Regions from separate parts of the Rhodopseudomonas boonkerdii genome, predicted to be linked through region 1. Evidence: predicted binding sites of a transcription regulator. Region 1 holds the regulator's gene; each other region holds the start of a gene.
What was found. The regulator PhoB, encoded in region 1, activates phosphate uptake and scavenging genes when phosphate is short. The targets are predictions, from matches to a motif close to TGTCATNNANCTGTCAT.
Positions count from the first base shown of each region.

Region 2: E0H22_RS21860 (YdcH family protein) is a predicted target of PhoB. The motif match lies at 2,724-2,740, and genes of this name have one in related genera.
Region 3: E0H22_RS24515 (STN domain-containing protein) is a predicted target of PhoB. The motif match lies at 1,564-1,580, and genes of this name have one in related genera.

Region 1 covers NZ_CP036537.1:645,730-650,337, forward strand. The annotation lists gene pstA (phosphate ABC transporter permease PstA) at 1-301, shown strand, start outside; gene pstB (phosphate ABC transporter ATP-binding protein PstB) at 298-1,122, shown strand; gene phoU (phosphate signaling complex protein PhoU) at 1,151-1,861, shown strand; gene phoB (phosphate regulon transcriptional regulator PhoB) at 1,905-2,609, shown strand; gene E0H22_RS03025 (GcrA family cell cycle regulator) at 2,820-3,326, opposite strand; gene E0H22_RS03030 (aspartate aminotransferase family protein) at 3,790-4,608, shown strand, end outside.
Region 2 covers NZ_CP036537.1:4,764,175-4,768,782, reverse strand. The annotation lists gene aqpZ (aquaporin Z) at 1-385, shown strand, start outside; gene E0H22_RS21875 (5-(carboxyamino)imidazole ribonucleotide synthase) at 412-1,506, opposite strand; gene purE (5-(carboxyamino)imidazole ribonucleotide mutase) at 1,506-1,994, opposite strand; gene E0H22_RS21865 (YdcH family protein) at 2,334-2,540, opposite strand; gene E0H22_RS21860 (YdcH family protein) at 2,793-2,975, shown strand; gene E0H22_RS21855 (NAD(P)/FAD-dependent oxidoreductase) at 3,146-4,261, opposite strand; gene E0H22_RS21850 (putative bifunctional diguanylate cyclase/phosphodiesterase) at 4,433-4,608, shown strand, end outside.
Region 3 covers NZ_CP036537.1:5,330,816-5,335,423, reverse strand. The annotation lists gene E0H22_RS24525 (MFS transporter) at 1-554, opposite strand, end outside; gene E0H22_RS24520 (LysR family transcriptional regulator) at 618-1,541, shown strand; gene E0H22_RS24515 (STN domain-containing protein) at 1,782-2,417, shown strand; gene E0H22_RS24510 (RNA polymerase sigma factor) at 2,414-2,926, shown strand; gene E0H22_RS24505 (FecR family protein) at 2,994-4,031, shown strand; gene E0H22_RS24500 (filamentous hemagglutinin family protein) at 4,166-4,608, shown strand, end outside.

The DNA.
Region 1 (4,608 bases):
GATCAAGCGGATCGCCTATCGTGCGGCACGTGCCGGCCTTATCACCGGCGTGCTGCTGGCGACTGCCCGCGTCGCTGGTGAAACCGCGCCGCTGCTGTTCACTGCCTTGAGCAACCAGTTCTTCAGCCTGGATCTCTCACGCACGATGGCCAACCTGCCGGTGACCATCAACAACTTCGTCCAGAGCCCCTACGAATACTGGAAGCAGCTCGCCTGGAGCGGTGCGCTGATCATCACCCTGACCGTCCTTGCCCTGAACATTGGCGCGCGCATTCTCGGCGCCGAGAGGAAAGCAAAATGAGTGATCTCTCTCTTTCCGCCGGCAATCCCGGCGTCTCGATGCCGTCGCTCATGCCGCAGACCGATGCGCGTCCCAAGGTCAGCGTGCGCGATCTGAATTTCTACTACGGCGAACACCACGCCCTGAAGAAGATCAACCTGAATCTCGCCACCAACCGCGTCACCGCCTTCATCGGGCCGTCGGGCTGCGGCAAGTCCACGTTGTTGCGCATTTTCAACCGCATGTATGACCTCTATCCGGGGCAGCGCGCGGAAGGCCAGGTCATGCTGGACAGCCAGAACATTCTGGATCCGAAGCTCGATCTCAACCTGCTGCGCGCCCGTATCGGCATGGTGTTCCAGAAGCCGACCCCGTTCCCGATGACGATCTATGAAAACATCGCCTTCGGTATCCGCCTGTATGAGAAGATTTCCAAGGCGGAGATGGATGTACGCGTCGAGAAGGCGCTGCGTGGCGGTGCGCTCTGGAACGAGGTCAAGGACAAGCTGAACGCCTCGGGCCTCAGCCTGTCGGGCGGCCAGCAGCAGCGTCTGTGCATCGCGCGCACCATCGCGGTGCGTCCGGAAGTGATCCTGTTCGACGAACCTTGCTCGGCGCTCGATCCGATCTCGACCGCCAAGGTCGAAGAACTGATCGACGAACTCAAGGATCAGTACACGATCGCCATTGTGACCCATAACATGCAGCAGGCGGCGCGCGTCTCCGACACCACCGCCTTCATGTATCTCGGTGAGCTGGTCGAATTCGATCAGACCAACAAGATCTTCACCTCGCCGAGCGACCGCCGCACTCAGGATTACATCACCGGCCGTTTCGGCTGACGCGATCAACTCGCGAGAGGATTGAGCTATGGCTTTTGAACATACGACTAAGGCCTTCGACGACGATCTTCAAGAACTGACCCGTCTCGTCGCCGAGATGGGAGGCCTCGCCGAGCGTCAAATCGTCGAATCCGTCGACGCCCTGATCCGCCGTGACGTAGCCCTGGGCGCGCGCGTGGTGGCGACCGACGCGGAAATCGACCAGCTGCAACGGATGATCGAAGAGCGTGCCGTTCTCACCATCGCCAAGCGTCAGCCGATGGCGGTGGACCTGCGCGAGATCGTCGGCGCGCTTCGCGTTGCCACGGATCTCGAGCGCATCGGCGATCTCAGCAAGAATATCGGCAAGCGTGTCAATGCGCTGGATAGCGATTTCCACCCGCTGAAGCTGATCCGCGGCCTCGAGCATATGACCGATCTGGTGAATACCCAGGTCAAGGCGGTGCTTGACGCCTATGCCGCGCATGACCTGCCGGCAGCGATGAGCGTATGGAAGGGCGATGAGGAAATCGACGCGATCTGTACGTCGCTATTCCGCGAGCTTCTCACTTACATGATGGAAGATCCGCGCAACATTTCGTTCTGCATCCATCTGATGTTCTGCGCCAAGAACATCGAACGGATTGGCGATCACGCGACCAATATCGCCGAGACCGTATTCTACATGATCGAAGGTCAGCAGATGGTCGACAAGCGTCCGAAGGGCGACATGACCAACTTTGCGACACCGGCGAGCTGAGGCTCGCCGCGACGTCCCTGAACGAAAGATAGGAACGAGCCATATGAACGCGCGCATTCTGGTAGTGGAAGACGAGGAAGCTCTGACCACACTGCTGCGCTACAATCTCGACGCCGAAGGTTACGATGTCGAGACGGTTGCCCGCGGCGACGATGCCGACACCCGCTTGAAAGAGCGCGTACCGGACCTCGTGGTCCTCGACTGGATGCTGCCGGGGTTGTCCGGCATCGAACTCTGCCGTCGCTTGCGGGCGCGGCCGGAAACCAAGGCGCTGCCGATCATCATGCTCACCGCCCGCGGTGAGGAGAGCGAGCGCGTTCGTGGCCTCGCCACCGGCGCGGACGATTACATCGTCAAGCCATTCTCCGTCCCGGAGTTGCTGGCCCGTGTGAAGGGTCTCTTGCGTCGTGCGGCACCGGAACGTCTTGCCACCGTACTTGCCTTCGGCGATATCGAACTCGACCGCGACAAGCGCCGGGTCGTCCGTGCGTCGCGTCCGATCGATCTTGGTCCGACCGAATATCGGCTGCTTGAGTTCTTCCTCGAGCATCCCGGCCGCGTGTTCAGCCGCGAACAGCTGCTCGACAGTGTCTGGGGCCGCGACATCTATATCGATGAGCGCACGGTCGACGTTCACATCGGTCGTCTGCGCAAGCTGCTCAATCCGGCCGGCGAGCCCGATCCGATCCGCACCGTTCGCGGCGCCGGCTATGCGCTCGATGATCGTTTCGACAAGGCGGCGGAGTAACTCTGCTTCCATACGGTTCGCCCTCATCCAGAGGAGCGGCCGTAGGCCGCGTCTCGAAGGATGGATACGGAACGCCCACAACTCATGGTTCGAGACGGCGCTGCGCGCCTCCTCACTATGAGGGCGGAGATGATGGCTCTTCCCGATAGCAAAATACGAAAAATGCCCGGCTCGTCGCCGGGCATTTTTGTTAGCTCATTACTCTTTCGCTTACCGCGGCGGCTTCGGTGCAGTGCGACGGCGATCCGCTGCCGGCTGATAGGCGATGCGCGAATGGTGCGCGCAGTAAGGAGCGCCCGCCACGGCCTTGCCGCCGCAGAAATAGAAATCGGAACTGGCCGGATCGCCGACCGGCCAGTGGCAGGTGGCGTCGCTGAGTTCGACGAGCTGCAGGCGTTGGCTGATCGGGATCACATTGTCGACCGCGATCGGATCCGGCTCCATCTCGACGTCGTAGTTGTGCGCCAGCGCAGTGTTGCCACGGGCCACGGGGCGCGGCATTCGCACCATTTGGGCCGGTCGCGGCTTGCGCGGGCGCGGCGCGGCGGACGAAGGGCTCTTGGCGCGGCCGGACAGGCCGAGCCGATGCACCTTGCCGATCACGGCGTTACGGGTGACGTTACCGAGTTCCGCTGCAATCTGGCTGGCGGAAAGGCCGCCCTCCCAGAGTTTCTTCAGCTGTTCGACGCGATCGTCGGTCCAAGTGATTACCGTCATCGCCAAATCCCTTCGTAGGCGTCGGGCCGGATCGGCTCCGACGCTGCGACTTGAAATCGTCAAAAACCTCGCTGTCAGAATCCCTTAGCGCTCACCGGATGCATGACTGCTTCCGGCCTTACGCCGTACCGATAGTGTATAAGGGTCTACTGCCGCACGAGATGTCGTATCCGACAAGCCAAAAACTACATGATGCCGCGACTCACGCGCAAGAGTCGGCCGAGTCACATCCACATGCTTTGTGTCAACCAAGCAGAAAAAGCGGCTTTTTGTGCGCCCCGGGGTGGCTTGAAAGCCACTATGCGCGGTTGACACCCCGGGTGGCCCCCATAGAATATCGCGCGCGTGCCGCCCGAGAAGGGCGGCACGTTTCGTTTTGAGGGTCCGCTGCCCCGTGTCGCACTGTTGTCATCGATAGTGCCCGACATCGGTGGGGGCCACAGGCTGATTGATCGGAACCGTTATGACCAGCAACGCACCATCCTCGCAAATTTCTCAGGCTCACCTTCTGCCTGTCTTCGCGCGCGCAGATGTGGCGTTCGAGCGCGGTGAGGGGGCCTGGCTGATCTCGACGACCGGCGAGCGCTATCTCGATTTTACCAGCGGTGTTGCGGTCAATTCGCTCGGTCACGCGCATCCGCATATGGTCGCAGCGCTGCAGGAGCAGGCCACCAAATTGTGGCACATGTCGAACCTGTTCAAGAGCCCGGATGGTGAGCGCCTCGCCGCGCGGCTTTGCGAAAATTCGTTCGCTGATTTCGTGTTCTTCGCCAATTCGGGTGCGGAAGCGATGGAGTGCGCGTTGAAAGTGACGCGGCACTATCATTTCTCCAAGGGGCATCCCGAGCGCACGCGCATCATCACCTTTGAAGGCGCGTTCCACGGCCGCACGCTCGGCACGCTCGCCGCGACCGGCGCCGCCAAGTATCTCGAAGGCTACGGGAAACCGCTGGAAGGCTTCGACCAGGTGCCGCTTGGCGATCTCGATGCGGTGAAGGCGGTGATCGGTCCGGAGACCGCCGGCATCCTCATCGAGCCGCTGCAGGGCGAAGGCGGCGTGCGGGCTGCGTCCAATGTGTTCTTCAAGGCGCTGCGCGAGCTGTGCGACAAGAATGGCATCCTTTTGATCTTCGACGAGGTGCAGACCGGCATGGGCCGCACCGGCACGCTGTTCGCCTACCAGCGTCTTGGCGTGACGCCGGATGTGATGTCGCTGGCCAAAGCACTCGGTGGCGGTTTCCCGATAGGTGCTTGCCTTGTCACCGCCGCTGCGGCTGAAGGC
Region 2 (4,608 bases), 1.5 Mb from region 1:
CAAGGGCTTTGCCTCGAACGGCTATGCCGACCACTCGCCCGGCAAATACAGCCTGGTAGCGGGCTTCATCATGGAAGTGGTGATGACCATGATGTTCCTGTTCATCATCATGGGCGCCACCCACGGCAAGGCGCCGGCCGGCTTCGCGCCGTTGGCGATCGGCCTGGCGCTGGTGATGATCCATCTCGTCAGCATTCCCGTCACCAACACTTCGGTGAACCCGGCGCGCAGCACCGGCCCGGCATTGTTTGTCGGCGGCTGGGCACTGGAGCAGTTATGGCTGTTCTGGTTGGCGCCGTTGGTTGGCGGCGTTCTCGGCGGGGCAATCTATCGGTGGCTGAGCGACGAGCCCACCGGTGTGGTGGAAGGTAAAGCGACTGCCTGACACATGATGCGGCGAAGCCGGCACCGTTATGGCGCCGGCTTCACCTCAACCACGTGGCCCATCTTGCGACCGGGCTTTGGCGTACCCTTGCCGTAGAGATGCACGGTAGCGCTGGGGACGGTGAGCCATTTGGCGTAATCGAGAATGTCGTCGCCAATCAGATTGGTCATGGTGACCTCGCCGTGACGAACCGGCTTGCCGAGCGGCCAACCTGCAATGGCGCGGATGTGCTGCTCGAACTGCGAGACCGAAGCGCCATCCAGCGTCCAGTGCCCGGAATTGTGTACGCGCGGCGCGATCTCGTTGACCACCAACGAAGGGCCATTCGCGCCGGGAACGACGAACAGTTCAACCGCGAACGTGCCGACATAGCCGAGCGCCGCGCCGATCTTCTCGGCGATCTCGCGGGCCCTGGCAGCGAGCGCATCTGGAATGCGGGCGGGCGCGGTGGAGAATTTCAGGATGTGATCGCGGTGCTCGTTCTCGGTGACGTCGAAGCATTCGATGCTGCCGTCGGCTCCGCGTGCCGCGATGACGGAGACCTCGCGCTCGAACGGCACGAAGGCTTCAAGAATGGCGTCCTTGGTGCCGAGATCTGTCCAGACCTGATCGAGGTCGTCGCCTTCGCGGATCATCGCCTGGCCCTTGCCGTCATATCCGAAACGGCGGGTCTTGATCACGGCGGGCAGCCCGAGCTTCTTCACCGCATCGCGAAGCTCGCCGACGCTGGAAACGCCGGCATATCCGGCCGTACCGATGCCGAGGCCGGTGACGAAGTCCTTCTCTACAAGGCGATCCTGCGTGGTTTGCAGGATGCTGTGCGCCGGCAGTACCGGACGCCGTGCATCGAGGATCAGCGCCGTCGCCGCGGGGACATTCTCGAATTCGTAGGTGATGACGTCGCAATCATTGGCGAACAGTTCGAGTGCCTCGACATCGGCATATTCCGCGCAGGTCGCATTCTGCACGACATCGAAAGCCGGAGAATCCGGATCTGGCGAAAACACCTGGCACTTCAAGCCAAGCCGCGCAGCCGCGAGCGCGAGCATCCGGCCAAGTTGGCCGCCGCCGAGAATGCCGATCGTATCGCCGGGCTTCAGGGCCTTTATCGTCTGAGCCATTACGCTGCGCCTTCCGGCTTTTCGGCCACGGCATCAGTCTGCGCCTTGCGCCAGGCGGCGAGGCGGGTCGCCAGTTCAGGATCGTGCAGGGCGAGCACCGAGGCTGCGAGCAGCGCCGCGTTGATCGCGCCGGGTTTGCCGATCGCCAGGGTCCCGACGGGAATACCGCCGGGCATCTGCACGATTGAATAGAGAGAATCGACGCCGGACAGCGCTTTGGATTCCACGGGCACGCCGAAGACCGGCAACTCCGTTTGGGCTGCGGTCATGCCAGGCAGATGCGCTGCGCCGCCCGCGCCGGCGATGATGATCTGAAAACCGGCCGCCTTCGCGCCTTTGGCAAATGAAACCAGCCGGTCCGGCGTGCGATGTGCCGAGACGATGCGGGTGTCATGGGCGACGCCGAGAGCCGTCAGGGTTTCGGCGGCGTGACGCATGGTTTCCCAGTCGGACTGGCTTCCCATGATAATGGCGACGGGCGCGGGCATTCCGGTATTTTCTTTCGCGAATCCAGAAGGATAGCTGGAAATACAAGGACCGCCCCCCGCCGGGCGGGGAGCGTCGAACGATAATCTCGTCAATGAAGACGGGACAGCCTTGTAACAAATCCGATGCAAAAGAAAACCGCGATGCGCGGTCGCTGCAAGGCTGAATGAAGCGTACTTTTGCAAGGTTCCGGCGCGACATGCTGTGGCAATCCAGCGGCGGCCTCGAGGCATCCTTGCGGCAGCTGCGGGTGTGGTATCAGCGGCACGCGGGAGCCGGGAACATCAGGGTGCACACGTGCACGTCGCTGTTTGATCCCTGCCGATATGTGACTCGTTGCCTCAGGCAATGATGTCAGGGGTAATCTGGTCGGAAATCACCGAAATGCGATCTCGCAGTTGCAGCTTGCGTTTTTTCAGCCGCTGCAACTGCAGCAGATCTGGTGCGGGGGAGCGCTGCAGGGCATCAATGGCGGCGTCGAGGTCGCGGTGTTCTTGCTGCAATCGGGCTAATTCGGCAGGGAGTTCGCGATCTTCGTCGTCGTTCATGATGTTCGCTGACTTGGCCCGCCAGTCATCTGGCGAGAATCCGTGAGGTAACTATCGCCGGTGGGGGCGCACTGCGCAAGCGGCCCGGTTCCTGCATTTTTGCAGTGCATTGGTTACGATTCGTTTTTCAAGATGTGCGGAGCGCGGCGGTACAATTTTCAAGACCCATCGACAGATGTCCACTGTCATGTAGACTTCATCGTCCAACCGAACCCGACTGTGTGGTTTCTCAACCTACCGAGGAGTTTTCGAATGGCACTTCAGGCGCACCTTGTCGAACTCGAACGCAAGCACAAGGTTCTCGAAAGCGAATTGCACGACGCCTTGCTGCATCTTTCCACCGATGATCTTCGTATCGTGGAACTCAAGCGCCGGAAACTGATGGTCAAGGACGAGATTGAACGCCTTCGACAGACGAGTAGCACCCTCCACTGAGATTTCTCAAAAACATTCCCTGACATAACGCCTCATCGGATGACGTTGTCAGGTCTGCGTGTCCGCATCGTGCAGCCATGATGCCCACACGCTCCCGCTCTTGCGACGAAGCGATCTGCTACGACGGTTGGACCAGATTGCTTCGGACGCAGGTGCGGTTCAAATACGCATCACGGTTGCACTTCGATTCCCGCGACTTTCGCCACATGATCCGCGATCGCCAGCGACGAGGTCAGGCCGGGTGACTCGATGCCGAACAGGTTGATCAGGCCGGGCACGCCATGCATCTGCGGGCCCTGGATCATGAAATCCTGCGTCGCCACTGCGGGCGGCACGATCTTCGGACGCATGCCGGAATAGCTTGGCATGAGGGCGCCGTCGGGCAGCGCCGGCCAGTAACGGCGGATGGCGGGATAGAAACGTTCGCCGCGGGCGGGATCGACTTCGTAGTCGATGTGATCGACCCACTCGACATCGGGGCCGAAGCGCGCCTGGCCGGCGAGGTCGAGCGTGAGATGCACGCCGAGGCCGCCGGGCTCGGGCACCGGATAGATCAGGCGTGAGAATGGCGCCTTGGTGCTGCAGCTGAAATAGCAGCCTTTGGCGAGATAGGCCGGCGGGATCAGATCGAGCGGCATGCCTTCCAGCAGGCGCGCGATCATGGTCGCGGAAAGGCCGGCGGAATTGATCAGCATGTCGCAACCGAGCGTCATCGGCGCATCACCGCCGACCTCCACTTCGAAACCGTCTGCCGTCACCCGGCCGCGTTCGAAGGGCGCAAGGAAGGCGAAGGCGGCACCGGCGGCTTCAGCTTCGCCGCGCAGCGACAGCATGTACGAGTGACTATCGATGATGCCGGTGGAAGGTGACAGCAGGGCGCCTTCGCAGGCCAGGGCGGGCTCGAGTGCACGGGCTTCATGGCCCGACAACACCTGCATGTCCGCAACGCCGTTGGCCTCGGCATGGGCCTTGATGGAGGCGAGCTTCGCCATCTCTTCCGGCCGCGTCGCGACGATCAGCTTGCCGCAATTCTTGTGCGGGATGCCGCGGCTGCGGCAATAGTTATAGAGCTTGAGCTTGCCAGCGACACAGAGCTTCGCCATCAGGCTGCCTGCGGTGTAGTAGATGCCGGCGTGGATCACTTCGCTGTTGCGCGAGGAGGTGACGGTGCCGATGGCGTCGGCGGCTTCCAGCACGATGACTTCGCGCCCTGCTTCCGCCAGCCGGCGGGCGATGGCGAGGCCCACGACACCGGCGCCGACAACGACGCATTCAACCCTGTCCATCCGTTCCCTGTCCCGTTCTGCGGCCGGCGTTGTGCCTGATTAGCAAAGCATTAAGCATCGCAGCTAAATACCGCAATTTTTGCCGATCCAGTCAGGCTGCGTTCAGGTGCATTTACCTGATCAAAATACCTGGAACTGAAGACTTGCGCTCTGCGAATACGCGGGTGCGCAATGACTGGCAAGATCGGGCGAGTAAAGAACAGGGCGGTCGGGCGCATCGGCGCCGTCGTCTGGTTGCTCGCCGTCCCATGCAGTGCGCTGGCCGAACAGCCGGCTGCCGTCGCCGAAAGGGTCGTGGGGTCCCCCTTCATCTGGAACGTCGTGATCGGTGGTCTGGTGGTTGGCGC
Region 3 (4,608 bases), 950 kb from region 1:
CCGCCCACAGTCGGGCCGACCGCCGGCGCAATGATCGCGGGCCATGTGATGGTCGAGATCGCGCGCAGCATATGCGATTGATCGGTGTTGTGCGCAACGATCATGCGCCCCACCGGCACCATCATCGCTCCGCCGGCGCCCTGCAACACGCGGGCAAGCGTGAACGACAGAACGCTGTCGGCCAATCCGCATAAGACGGATGCGATCGTGAAAATGACCACTGCGCTACCGAATACCGTTCGAGTGCCATGCCGATCCGCGATCCAGCCGCTGATCGGAATCAGCACCGCCAGCGTGAGCATATAGGCCGTCATGCCCAGGCTGACTTCGTTGGGGCCGACATGGAAGGATTGCGCCATCTGCGGCAAAGCCGTGGCGATGATCGTCGTATCCAGACTTTCCATGAAATAGGTCGCGGCCACGATAAACGGGAGAACAATGCTGTTTCTCCCAACGCCTTGCGGCATTGATGTTTTTTGCATAGGGGCAGGAGTCCTAGTGGCCGGCTCGTTCGATCGTGCCGCCCCGATTATCAGTCCCCTCAGTCGCCACAATGCGGATGTTCCGCATCCAGACTTCGGCTAGCCCGAAGTCTGGATGCTTGATAAGCAATCGCCATGCGTTTTGATTTCGTTGATCTCCGGCTCTTCTTGGCCGTCGTTGATGCGGGTAGCATTACCCACGGCGCTATCGCCGCCGGACTTTCGTTGCCCGCTGCCAGCGAACGCCTGCGCGCGATGGAGATTGCAAGCGGGGTCAAGCTTCTTGAGCGAGGTCGGCGTGGCGTGTCTCCCACCAATGCGGGCGAGGCACTGGCACATCATGCAGCGCTGGTTCAGCGCCAGATGGCGCAAATGCGCGGTGAACTCGATGAGCATGCCAAAGGGCTCAGGACCGTCATCCGGCTGATGGCGCCCACGGCGGCAATCACCGAGTTCTTGCCGGAACGGCTTGCGCCTTGGATGGCGGCGAATCCTCACACTGACGTAGATCTGCGTGAGCGGCAGAGTTCGGAGATCGTGCGGGCACTCTCGGCTGGCTTGACCGAGATCGGTATCATCTCCGACACGGTCAGCACCGATGGCTTGAGGCTCCGTCCGTTCGCGATCGATCAATTGGTGGTGGTTGCACATCACGACCATCCGCTGGCGAATCGCAAGGACGTTCTGTTCACCGATATCGTGCATGAGAATTTCATCGGCCTGGCAGAAGGCGCCTTGCAGCAAAATCTCGATGGGCGTGCGCTGATCGCCGGTGGTCGCCTTAAGACCCGCGTCCGAACGCGAACGTTCGAAGGCATCTGCCGTATGGCGGCCGACGGCGTCGGCCTCGGCATCGTTCCGGCGACGACGGCGCGCAATTGTCGGCGCTTCATGCAGATTGCATTTGTTCGCCTCGCCGATGATTGGGCTACGCGCAGATTCTCTGTCTGCACGCGGGCCCAGGAAAATATCGCTCCGACCGCGCGTGCGCTCGTGGAGCATCTGACGTCAGGTGAGCAGAGGCTTTCGGGCGGAGAGCCATCGGGCGAGCCAGGGTGAGCGCGACGACCGGGATAGTGGCTGTCGCAAAACTGTCGTGTCGGGCCTCTATTGCTCCTTTCCGTTCAGGGCGGCTTGTACATTATCGCGTTGCGACGATAAGCAGCCGATGCATATTGCGTTTGTGGCGCGTGGAATTCAGCTCCTGCGATTGCGGCGATGCGACTTCGGCGGGGCGGTCAGTTGAGGCGAGTCTGGTGCAGTCCTTTTGGCGGCCTAGCTTTTCTGGCGCTGTTTTTCATGTCGGGCGCCGCTGCCGCCGCGCCTGACACGGTCAAAGAACTGCCGCCCGATTTCGAGATCCAAGCACAGCCGCTTGCAAATGCCTTGACGCGTTACGGCGACCTCACGGGGCGTGAGGTTTTCTATCAGGCGCGCCTCGTCGAGGGACGCATATCGAATCCTGTCGCCGGACGGATGGCGCCGCTCGATGCTCTTGTAAGGCTGCTGGAAGGCACGGGTCTGCGAGCCCGTTTTCTCGATGATGGCTCGTTTATATTGTCCTTGCCTTCGCAGGATGTGCCATCCGCAAACTCGCCGTCCGGCCACGCGGTTGCACAGCGTTACTACGCGCAAATCCAGGTCGCGCTACGCGAGAGCTTTTGCCGGCAGGGCGTTCTGGAGCCGGGCACGTTCCGTGCAGTTGCGCTGATCTGGATCGGTCCGCGGGGCAATGTCGAACATGTGCAACGGCTCAGTTCGGCCGGGACGCCAGCGATCGACCGCAATATCGACGCTGCATTGCTCGGCGTCAGACTGGAACAACGCCCGCCGGCCGCTTTCACTCAGCCGGCCTTGATCATGATGGTGCCACAGACCGTCGGCGCTACAGGCTGCCGCCAGGACAGCGGGTCGATGCGTGCGGGGCAGCCATGAGTGAAGGCGGTCTCACAACGCTGCGACGCGTTTTTCTCGATCGCTATGACGATCTCAGGAAGCGTCTGGCACCGCGGCTCGGATCGGCGGACCTTGCCTCCGAAGTCCTGCAGGAAACCTGGCTGCGGCTGTCACGGCTGGATGTCGGCACCGGAGTGAAAAGCCCCAACAGCTATCTTTTCCGAACCGTCCTGAATGTTGCGTTCGATCTTTATCAGTCCGAAAAGCGGCATCTGTCTGCACTGGAAATCGAGGGCTTGCTCGATCTAGCCGACGATATGCCAGACCCGCTTCGGATAACCCAGGCCCGTGCCGATCTACGGGCAATGAAAGCTGTGTTGACGGAATTGCCGGCGCGGCGCCGTGCCATTCTGCTGGCGGCCCGGGTCGATGGTCTGTCCTTACAGGAGATCGCCACCAAGCTCGGCGTCTCGCTGCGGCTTGTGTCCAAGGAGTTGCGGCTGGCCCACGAATATATTGTGGCTCGCCGGGAAGAACTGGGGCGCTGATCGTGCACGATCGGCGAATGAAAGCAGTCTAGGATATGACGAATTTGTTTTTGTGCGCCGACAAGGCATGCGGCGCATCGACGTCTGGGGGCGGGCCGAGATCATGATCAAGCTGCACAATACGACGCCGGAGCTGGATGAGATCCAGCGCGAAGCCGTCGTTTGGGTCCAGCGGCTTGTATCGGGACAAGCGACCGCCGCGGATGCTGCCGCGCTGAAGGGCTGGCGAGCCACCAGTCCGCAGCACGCCCGCGCCTTCGCCGAGGCAAGTCGGGCCTGGAGCGATGTGGCGTCGGCCGGCCGCGATTTGCAGGACGATGGCAGGAGTGCCACCGAAATGCTGGTGTATCTACGCCGACGGGCCGTCAATCGACGCGTCTTTTTGGGCGGCGGCGTTGCTGCAGCGGCGGCGGTGACTTATGGCGTCATCCATCCCCCGCTAGATTTATGGCCGTCGCTATCCCAGCTCCGTGCGGATTATCGCACGGCGACCGGCGAGCAGCGCGACATCAAGCTCGCGGGAGATGTGGCCGTGCGAATGAATACGCAGACAAGCCTTGCCTTGCGTGTGGTCGACGGTCGACAGGCTCAGGTCGAGCTGGTTTCTGGCGAAGCATCGTTCGATCTGCCTTCGTCGAGTGCGCCTGCATTGTCGGTTTTCGCAGCCGATGGCCGGACGCAGGCAAAGCATGGGCGTTTCGACATCCGCCGTCTGGTGCGCGGCAACGATCGTGCGGTTCATGTCACCTGTTTTGACGGTGACATCGATGTCGAATGTCGCGGGCAAAGTGCCGTGCTCCATGCAGGACAGCAACTCAGATATAGCGATCATGGTCTCGGCGACGCCACGGCGATCGATCCGGAAAGTGCATCCAACTGGTCGCGCGGCATCGTCGTTTTTCACAATACTCCGCTGCGGGACGCGATCGACGAGATCAATCGCTACCGCCCAGGCCACATCGTGCTGATCAATGCTGCCTTGGCGGACAGGCAGATGACCGGCCGGTTCCGCATCGACCAGATGGACAGTATCCTGATCCGTCTAGAGCAGGCGGTTGATGCGCGAATTCGAGCTCTCCCGGGAGGCTTGGTGCTACTGGGTTGACGAGGTGGCATCTCGACGACGGAAGATTCTTTTAAGAAAGCGTGCACGATTTCGCGGACGATCCAGTCTTAATGCTGAGGCCTTTCAGTCCCCCGCGTGACTGACGGCATAGTGCTAAGTCCGAGGAATCGCCCGTGTCCGCAGCGTCTATGATTTCCGCTTTATCTTCTCTGCCTATTCGCCGTGTCTCGCGCGGCGTGATGCTTGCCGGTGCCAGTGTCGGTGCCGTGATGCTGATGACTGGCGGCGCGGCGCAGGCACGTTCGGTCAATGGCGGTGGCGGAGGTGTTCTGGCCGCGCCGAACCTCGCATCGGATGCAGTCACGCTGGCGGCGCAGCAGGCAGCGGCGGTGGCGCGGCAAACGCAGGGATCGCTCGCACGGGCTGCGAAAGCAGTGCAGGACATGCAGGCGGTACAGGCGGCGGCGCGCGCCGCAGCGGCTGCGCGGCAGACCTCGCTGACGGCACCGATGAATGTTCCGAACGGTCTCGGTGCCGGTGGCTTGCTGCCGAACGTGCCAGCGGGCTGGAGCGGCGCCAATGCACCGGTGCAAGCGGTCGATGCAAACGGGCAAAC